One region of the Paenibacillus sp. GM1FR genome, then DNA from elsewhere that is predicted to be linked to it. Evidence: predicted binding sites of a transcription regulator. Region 1 holds the regulator's gene; each other region holds the start of a gene.
The links. Region 1 encodes Rex, which represses fermentation and respiration genes when NADH is low (regulators of the CRP and FNR family bind a similar motif). Its sites were predicted from a motif close to TTGTGAAATATTTCACAA; they were not measured.
Positions count from the first base shown of each region.

Region 2: the regulator Rex is predicted to act here: its motif matches at 1,826-1,843, upstream of pflB (formate C-acetyltransferase).
Region 3: the regulator Rex is predicted to act here: its motif matches at 1,846-1,863, upstream of nirB (nitrite reductase large subunit NirB).

Region 1 covers NZ_MKZL01000011.1:675,089-678,378, forward strand. Annotated here, with positions in the region: gene dinG (ATP-dependent DNA helicase DinG) at 1-1,392, shown strand, start outside; gene PAEAM_RS08865 (redox-sensing transcriptional repressor Rex) at 1,612-2,265, shown strand; gene PAEAM_RS08870 (amidohydrolase) at 2,252-3,290, shown strand, end outside.
Region 2 covers NZ_MKZL01000011.1:490,337-493,626, reverse strand. Annotated here, with positions in the region: gene pflB (formate C-acetyltransferase) at 1-1,743, opposite strand, end outside; gene adhE (bifunctional acetaldehyde-CoA/alcohol dehydrogenase) at 2,532-3,290, opposite strand, start outside.
Region 3 covers NZ_MKZL01000011.1:46,918-50,207, reverse strand. Annotated here, with positions in the region: gene PAEAM_RS06185 (M42 family metallopeptidase) at 1-240, shown strand, start outside; gene PAEAM_RS06180 (hypothetical protein) at 420-743, shown strand; gene PAEAM_RS06175 (metal-dependent hydrolase) at 970-1,677, opposite strand; gene nirB (nitrite reductase large subunit NirB) at 1,953-3,290, shown strand, end outside.

The DNA.
Region 1 (3,290 bases):
TTGGTTCATACACTGACCCGCCTATTTAAAGACAGTCGTAATGGTCAGCTGCCTATGCTTCGTTCGCAGTTATCCGGGCATGAAAATTCGGTGCAATGGGGCTCCATGGTGGATCAGATGTTCCCGCTCGCTCTTGAAGTTAAGGAGCTGTGGGATCGTATGAGCGATGCCTTGTTTGGTCTGTTGCCTGAACGAAGTGATGCTTCACCGGGAGAGACGGGGCAATTTTCACTGCGTCTGAAAGCATCTCAAAAACCTGCAAAATGGCAGGAGTTGCAGGATCTGGAGAACCAGATCTATGTGACTCTGGGCGATTTGGTTCGCAAAGGGGACAAATTGCTGCTTGAAGTGAAAGAGGATCAGGATGATTATCAATCGGATAGTCTGATCACGGACATTACAGGATTACTGAAAGATCTGACCACATTGAAGGAGAATCTACGGTTCTTCATGCGAATGGATGACGCCAAAACGGTGTACTGGATGGAAGCCAGCGGCCAATTCCGCAGCAAATCTCTCCAGCTGTATGCCGTACCTGTAGATGTGAGTGCACAACTTAAGGATTTATTTTTTGACAAAAAGAAAAGTGTTGTGCTTACATCGGCTACGCTCTCGGTAGATAAGTCATTCCAGTTCATGATTGAGCAGCTTGGCTTACAGGAAGCCTCTGAGAATAATCGGCTGTTAACGTCGATGCTGCCATCACCTTTCAACTATCGCGATCAGGCACTTCTGGTGATTCCGCGTGATTTCCCGAGTGTGAAGGGAAGTGTGGGTGATGCGCACTTTGTTAATATGCTGGTGCAATCACTTGCAGAGACGGCAATTGCTACGCGTGGACGCATGATGGTTCTGTTTACTTCATACAAGATGTTGCGACAGGTCTATGATCCGCTGAAGGAGGCACTGTCTGGCAACGACATCTCGTTGCTTGGGCAAGGCGTTGACAGTGGAAGTCGTTCCAAATTGACTCGCAGGTTTCAAGATGCCAAAGCTACGGTACTTCTGGGCACAAGCAGCTTCTGGGAGGGTGTAGATATCCCGGGAGAGGCGCTAACCTGTCTCGCTATTGTGCGATTGCCTTTCCAGCCACCGAATCATCCGTTGGTGGAAGCCAAGAGTGAGTTGCTTCAGGAACAGAAGAAAAATCCGTTCATGAAACTGTCCGTGCCGCAAGCGGTCATTCGTTTCAAGCAGGGATTTGGCCGATTGGTGCGTACAGCAAAGGACAGAGGAATTGTCATTGTTTATGATACACGGGTGATTGAAGCGTATTATGGTAAATTCTTTTTATATTCATTACCTGGTCCCAAAATGGAGCATATGCTCACGGAGCAAATGGTTCCACGAATTACCGAGTGGTTGGAAGAACCTGCTAATGAACAAAAATAATGGTTGTTTTGTTCGTTATATCATTGCATGACACTATCGTTTGGCGTTAAACTTTATTAGATATTTCCGTATCCGATTAAAGCAGTTGCTCGTAAGAACTTATAACCTAAATTACAAGGAGCATTCTGTATAAAATGTCACGTTTATATTTGAGTTTTATACAGAATGCTCATCTTTTCATCTATTATTTTATCGTGGCCTTGGTAAGGGGGAGCAAGAATGAAATCGGATAAAATTTCGGAAGCGGTGGTACGACGTCTGCCTGTTTACTTGCGTTATTTGAACGAGTTGCATCAGCGTGAGGTGGCTACTGTTTCTTCTCAAGAGCTTGGACAAAGGCTGGATCTGAATCCGGCCCAAATTCGTAAAGACCTGGCTTACTTCGGTGATTTTGGTCGTAAAGGGATCGGGTATGATGTATCCTATTTGATCGAGAAAATTCGTCACATTCTCAAAATTGATCAGCAAATTAATGTAGCTCTGGTAGGCGCGGGTAATCTCGGACAGGCCTTGTCCAACTACAACGCATATCTGAAAGACAACATGAAGATTGTTGCTGTATTTGATGCATATGGACCGAAGATTGGTAGTCAAATCAACAGTTTGACGGTAAAACCAATGGATGAATTGACGGAAGCGGTTAAAATGGAAAACATTCGCATCGGAATTATCACGGTTCCGGATACGGAAGCCCAAAATGTAGCCGATCAGCTTATTGAATCCGGAATCGAAGCGATCCTTAATTTTGCACCAACCATTCTAAAAACACCGCCGCATATCCGCATTCACCATGCTGACTTTACAACGGATCTGCTTAGTTTGGCCTATTACTTGGAGACTGGAAAGGACGACGAGGAAGATGACAACAAATAGATGGGTAATTCACAACGGCAAATTTGCCGTTAATGAAGGCGGCACAACATGGAACGTTGTCCAAGGATACATGGTTGTTGAGAATGACAAGATTGTGCATATTGGTGAGACATTGCCGGATGAAGACAAAAATTGTACCAAAGTGGATGGAAAAGGACTGTTCTTCCTGCCGGGTCTGATCAATACGCATGGTCATGCAGCGATGTCGTTGCTCAGAGGGCACGGAGACGATCTTGCATTGCAAGTATGGTTGCAGGAAAAAATGTGGCCGATGGAAGCGAAAATGACTTCAGAAGACGTATATTGGGGAACTTCGCTATCGGTGCTTGAAATGTTGAAAGGCGGAACTACAGCTTTCCTGGACATGTACGATCACATGGATCAAGTTGCCAAAGTTGTGGAGCAATCCGGCGTTAGAGCAGCACTGGCACGTGGTGTAATCGGGCTGTGCTCGGAAGAAGAACAATTGCGGAAGCTGGAGGAGTCGGCTGCGTTTGCGCGTGAGTGGAATGGACAGGCAGATGGTCGCATTACAACCGTAATCTCGCCACATGCACCATATACATGCCCTCCTGACTACATAGAGAAGCTTGTGCAGGTCGCGAACGACCTAAACCTTCCCCTTCATACACATATGTCGGAAACGCTTCGTGAAGTCGAGCAGAACGTGGCTGATTATGGACTGCGTCCTGTGGCACATCTGGAGAAACTGGGCTTTTTCTCTCGTCCATCCCTGGTTGCACATGCGGTGCATCTGAATGACGAAGAGATTGAGATTCTGGCCCGTCATGATGTGGCTGTATCCCATAACCCGGGAAGTAACCTGAAACTCGCTTCCGGTGTTGCGCGGGTACCTGCGTTGCTGAAAGCAGGAGTTACCGTGTCACTCGGAACAGACGGACCGGCAAGCAACAACAATCTGGATATGTTCGAGGAAATGAGACTGGCTGCATTGATCCACAAAGGTGTATCTGGTGACCCGACGGCAGTGCCAGCAGGCGAAGCGTTACTACTCGGAACGTCAT
Region 2 (3,290 bases), 180 kb from region 1:
GTTCTCGACCAGTTCAACAGCAATGCTGTCTACGCTGTCTTCATTGTTACCGTAACAAGGGAAGTCTCCTTCGATTTCGAAATCAACAGCGATGCCTTGTTCGTTACGAATTGGTTTTACTTTGGCATATTTGATTGCACTCAGTGAATCTGCTGTAACCGACAGACCAGCGATACCACAAGCCATCGTACGTACAATATCACGGTCATGTAATGCCATTTCGATACGCTCATAGCTGTATTTATCGTGCATGTAGTGAATGACGTTGAGGGTGTTCATATACAGCTTAGCCAGCCACTCCATCATTGGTTTGAAGCGTTTCATAACCTCATTGTAATCCAGCACTTCGCTAGTGATGGCAGGATACTCAGGTCCAACTTGTGCTCCGGATTTCTCGTCACGACCACCGTTGATCGCATACAGGAGAGCTTTTGCCAGGTTGGCACGAGCGCCGAAGAATTGCATTTGTTTCCCGATCTTCATCGCTGATACACAGCAAGCAATACCGTAATCGTCACCGTAGATCGGACGCATCAGATCATCATTTTCATACTGGATTGAGCTGGTTTCAATGGATACTTTACTGCAATAATCTTTGAAAGCTTCTGGAAGTTTCGTTGACCAGAGAACAGTCAAGTTTGGTTCTGGTGCAGGACCCAAGTTGTGCAGTGTATGCAGGAAACGGAAGCTGTTTTTGGTTACACGTGTTTCGCCATTCACGGACATACCACCGATGGACTCAGTCACCCATGTTGGATCTCCACTGAACAGTTCGTTGTAATCCGGTGTACGCAGGAATTTGACGATCCGCAGTTTCATTACGAAATGGTCAACCAATTCCTGAGCCTGTTCTTCGGACAAAATCCCTTCTTGCAGGTCACGTTCAATGTAGATATCCAGGAAAGAAGATACACGTCCGAGTGACATCGCAGCACCGTTCTGTTCTTTGATCGCAGCCAGATAACCGAAGTACAACCATTGGAATGCTTCTTTTGCTGTTGTCGCTGGCAAGGAAATATCGAACCCGTGCATATCGCCCAATTGTTTCAATTCTTGCAATGCACGAATCTGCTCAGACAATTCTTCCCGCAGACGAATGACATCTTCATCAATAACATCAACTTCGAGTGCATTCAGTTCGCCTTTTTTGTTACGAATCAGGAAGTCTACCCCGTACAAAGCTACACGACGATAGTCACCGATGATCCGGCCACGGCCGTAAGCATCTGGCAGACCTGTAATAATCCCTGCTTTACGCGCTGCACGCATGTCGGAAGTATAAGCATCGAATACACCCTGGTTATGTGTTTTGCGAATGTTTGTAAATATATCAATGACGCCCTGTGGCATTTCAAAGCCATATGCCTCACATGCGTCAATCATCATGCGAATTCCGCCTGTTGGTTGAATGGAACGTTTGAACGGAGCATCGGTCTGAACGCCGACAATCTGTTCTTTGGATTGATCCAGATAACCGGGTTGGTGAGAAATAATAGTACCTGGTGTGTTCACGTCAACGTCAAGGACACCGCCGTTATCCCGTTCTTTTTTGGTCAGATCAGATACGATCTCCCACAATTCTTTGGTATTCTGGGTTGCACCTGCGAGAAATGCTTCGTCGCCGTAATACGGAGACAAGTTGTGTGCCAGAAAATCATTCACATCTACGGATTTGGTCCATGTTCCTTTGGTAAAGTTTCTCCAGCCTGTTTGTTGTTTGACATCTTTTTCAATCACCGACATCGTAATCCCTCCACTAATTTGGATTTCTGGACACATAACATCTTGCTTCATTCGTAGCATTGTGTGCCCAGAGCCGCGATTAATGTGAATTGTTTCACATAAACCGGAACATGTTCTCTCTACTTGGGAACCGGAACCGCGGGATGAATGTTTTTCTTACATTTTCAGTATACGACTTGGGGCTTTCATCATCTGTGATTTTTGTCACAAAGCCAGTGAACTAACTCACTCCACCTGCGCTGTGTCCCATTACCCCCTGTACATTCACACTTAGCCACTGCGCGGGCAGAACAACTTCCGATCGCTGTTATCCCCGGATTTTTTCAATTTTATTTTTCAAAGGGTAAAATCCGGGGATAAAGGCGAACGCTCCGCTTCTTCAGTTTTTTCTGCCCTCTCCGTTAATGTGTGAACATCTGGCTTAAACAGTCACATCACGGATTCCATACCACCTCTCTAGAACCCGTTGCTCCTCTATGCTCGGAGCAAACCAAATCTTAGATTAAATCCTGAAAAACAGATGCTCGCTCTTCTGTTTTTCTGCCCACTCCGTTATTGTGTGAACATCTGGCTCAAACAGCCACGTCACGGATTCCGTGTAACCTCTATAGAACCCGTTGCTCCTCTATGCTCGGAGCAAACCAAATCTTAGAATAAATCCTGAAAAACAGATGCTCGCTCTTCTGTTTTTCTGCCCACTTCGGTATGGTGTGAAAGACGGCAATCGGGGCTCCCCTCTCGGGGAACCCTGATCTTCTTGCCGTAAGGCACGCTTCGTTCTAAGTTTATTATTCAAACTTTCCGTAGAAAGCGTTGCGGTAAACATCAGCCAGTTCAGTTACCAGCGGCAACTTCGGATTGGCGGTTGTACATTGGTCTTCGAAGGCACGGTCAGCCAGATAATCGACATGTGCTTCAAAGTCTTTGGCATCAAATCCGATTTCCTGGAACGATTCTTCAATGCCCAATGTTTTGTTCAGTTTGCGAATCGCATTGATGAGACTGGTTACGCCTTCTTCTGTTGTACGAGCAGGCAATCCCAAGATGCGGGCGATTTCGGCATACCGCTCATCCGCTACAAAGTGCGAATATTTCGGGAACGATGCAAATTTGGTCGGTTTTTTCGCGTTGTAACGAATGACGTGTGGCATCAGAATGGCATTGGTGCGTCCGTGTGCGGTGTGATACTGACCGCCCCATTTGTGCGCCAAGCTGTGGTTAATGCCCAGGAATGCGTTGGCAAACGCCATACCTGCAATCGTGGAAGCATTATGCATTTTCTCACGTGCCAGTTTGTCGCCTTGCAGTGCCGATTGCTCCAGGTATTGGAATACCAGTTGAATGGCTTTGATCGCAAGTCCATCCGTATAATCATTTGCCATAACAGATACATAAGCTTCAATCGCATGCGTCAGTACGTCCATACCTGTATCGGCTACAGCCGTTTTAGGCAGGGAGTATACAAACTCCGGATCGACAATCGCTACGTCTGGTGTCAGCTCATAGTCGGCCAATGGATATTTGGTGTTACCTTGATTTTTATCTGT
Region 3 (3,290 bases), 630 kb from region 1:
GCTTCATCCAATCAGGTTAAAATGCAGTATTTCATCTCACCAGGTGGTACCGATGCAGGTCAAGTTCACCTGAGTGGCATTGGTGTACCATCAATAGTTGTTGGTATCTGCGCACGTTATATCCATACCTCTTCTTCCATCATTCATACGGATGACTACGATGCGGCCAAAGAACTGATCGTGAAACTGGTCAAAGGTCTTGATCGGACAACGATGAATACCATAATTAATAACGCGTAGTAAAGGTTAAACGGAAAGTCCTTAAATAGGATGTACCTGAAAGAGATGTCCCGTCAGACCGGGATGTCTCTTTTTTTGTAATCAACTAGATTAATAGGTCGAACATTATGGAGAATGCCACATAAGATATACGATAATGGAAGATCAATAACCAAACACCAACCAGTGGGGGACCTGTTATGGCAGTGGGAAGGAACGGAAAATCAAATAAAGGTTCTAACAAAAAACCAAACGCTGCTAACACCCTCCTTAATGGAAGCCTCAAAGGGAAAAATCTCGAACTGATTGTAGCGGCGCTATTGGTGAGCGGAAAGTTGAGAGTGGATGCCGTCACGTTGTTTCGTGAGGCTACATTGGTTGTAGAATTGGTTGGTCAATATAAAACACTTCAAAAGGTCACACCCTCCAATTCAGACAAACTGGTACAATTCCTGGATGAAACTGGCGGCGATATGACGCTTAATGATGTTATACAGGCATTTCAGCAGAGGATCAATTCTTAATGGCCAAGAAATGAGGTGGACATCATGTCCGAGTTTGATGGAACCGGGTTTGCCGAACTGTTAATTGTGCTTATTCTTGTTGTTTTATTTGTATTTGGCTCCTCCGATATTGAAAGTTTATCCAGCACTCCAACAGCGACTTGATCTCATAACCCTCTTCTCATGGCTTACAGGTAAAATAAGATAAGAGAAATACCAGTCCTTATGTAGGACTGGTATTTGGTCATTACAGAAATAATGGCGAGAACGCGAACCACGCCAAAATGAGTGTGAGCACAATGCAGACATTCTCTACAACGGCCCCACGCTTGGTCCCTGTACTCATCAGATTCACCCGTATGCGCCACTTGAGCGGTGGTAACGGACGAATACCCCGATTGGTGAGTGAATCGGCCAACAGATGCATCGCATATGCCGTGCCTCCCGCTACCCAGATCTCCGGGCCCTGCTGCTGGGTCGTGCTGTAGAGTAAACCAGCCCATACCGCAGTTCCATATAAGGTATGCGTTAATCCCCTATGAGTTAGCGTGGTGCACAGCATAAGCAGGCTGCCTGCAATCAGATTCCACGGTGCAAATGCGTGACCATAGAAAACCAGTCCGAGTCCAATCGCAAACATCAACACTTTGCGAAGCGAACGCGAAGGCAGGAATGACACAAGCGCAATGAGGATCGCAAGCAACAGGTTCCATGGTTTGGCATGAACATAGAAGTACACAAATACAGCTGTGGGCAACAGAATCGTCTGTAACAACCTGATCAGACTGTTAGGTAAGGCTCTGGATACCAGCAGCGAATTTGGCTCATCAATGTCAGGCAATAACGAACCAATCAGTGCAACCGTAACTGCCGGGGCTGTCACTGGCATACCGGCCAACTGCAGAACAGAAAGCGACACGCCTGTCCCGATAATAAGGTGGGATCTTCCCATCATGATGCAAAAACGTCCTTTCGAAGAAATCGGGAACAATACGGCCCAGTTCCGATTTTACAACGAAAACAAAATAAGAACAATAGTTCGCATTTCTTATTTGTATGAAAATAAATATAACTTTCTGTGATGGGGCTCACACTATTATATTTATGACTCTTCTATCCTTATTAGTGAATTAAATCACATAAACTGTCGTCAACTACTTGTATAATTTCAAATATAAACCACTAAAATTGTTGGTAATGTACAGCGTCTATCCAAGGAGGCATACACACATGAACGGAAAAAAAGAGAAACTCGTTATCATAGGTAACGGAATGGCAGGAATTAGTACCGTTGAGCAAATTTTAAAATTAACTACGCGATTTGATATTACCGTTTTTGGCACAGAGCCCTATCCTAACTACAACCGCATTATGTTGTCTTATGTACTGGAAGGAAGCAAAACACTGGACGATATCGTGCTGAACGACCTTCACTGGTATGAAGATTACGGCATTACGCTGCACACAGGCACAACGGTTACACGAATCGATGCCGAGACACACGAAGTTGTGACTGAAGATGGAACTCGCGTTCCTTATGACAAAATCATCATTGCAACAGGCTCCAACTCCTTCATTCTCCCCGTACCGGGACATGACAAAGAGGGTGTTGTTGGTTTTCGCGATATCGCCGATTGTAATGTCATGTTGGATGCTGCTAAGCAGTATAAACGAGCGGCCGTTATCGGGGGCGGACTGCTAGGCCTTGAAGCTGCCAAAGGATTGGTACAACTTGGCATGGAAGTTACTGTAGTGCATCTGATGGAAGATCTGATGGAGCGTCAGCTTGATCCACAAGCTTCAGCCATGTTGAAGGCAGAACTCGAACGTCAGGGTATCCGGTTCAAGATGGGTGCGCAGACTTCCGAACTGCTGGGCGGCGAACGCGTTGAAGGGATACGTTTTGCAGATGATACGGTTCTGAATGTTGATTTTGTGGTCATGGCTGTAGGCATTAAACCCAATACGGCTGTAGCCCGCGAAAGCGGTATGGAAGTGAACCGGGGTATTGTCGTGAATGACTATATGCAGACTTCCCTAGAGAATGTGTATTCGGTCGGGGAATGTACAGAGCACCGCGGGGTATGTTACGGCCTCGTTGCCCCATTGTTCGAGCAAGGTATGATTCTGGCGAAACATATCTGCGGTGTGGAGACCGCTCCTTATGAAGGTTCAGTTGTATCCACGAAATTGAAAATTTCGGGTGTGGACGTGTTTTCAACCGGTGAATTCATCGACAGTCCAGAGCACACCGTCATTTCGCACAAAGATGACTGGAAACGGACCTACAAAAAAATTCTGCTTCGTGATAATAAAATGGTCGGCGCTGTTCTCTTCGGTGACATTACGGATTCTGCCGAGTTGCAGAAACTGATTAAAAATCAAACCGAAATGACCGAGGAATTGTACGGTTCACTCATGGGTACAGGCTGCGGCGGTCATAAAAAAGCAACCTCTGTTGAAACGATGCCCGAGGACGAAATCGTCTGTGGATGTAACGGGGTAACCAAAGGAGCCATTGTTGATGTAATAACAAACCAAGGCCTTACCACTGTTGATGAAATCAAA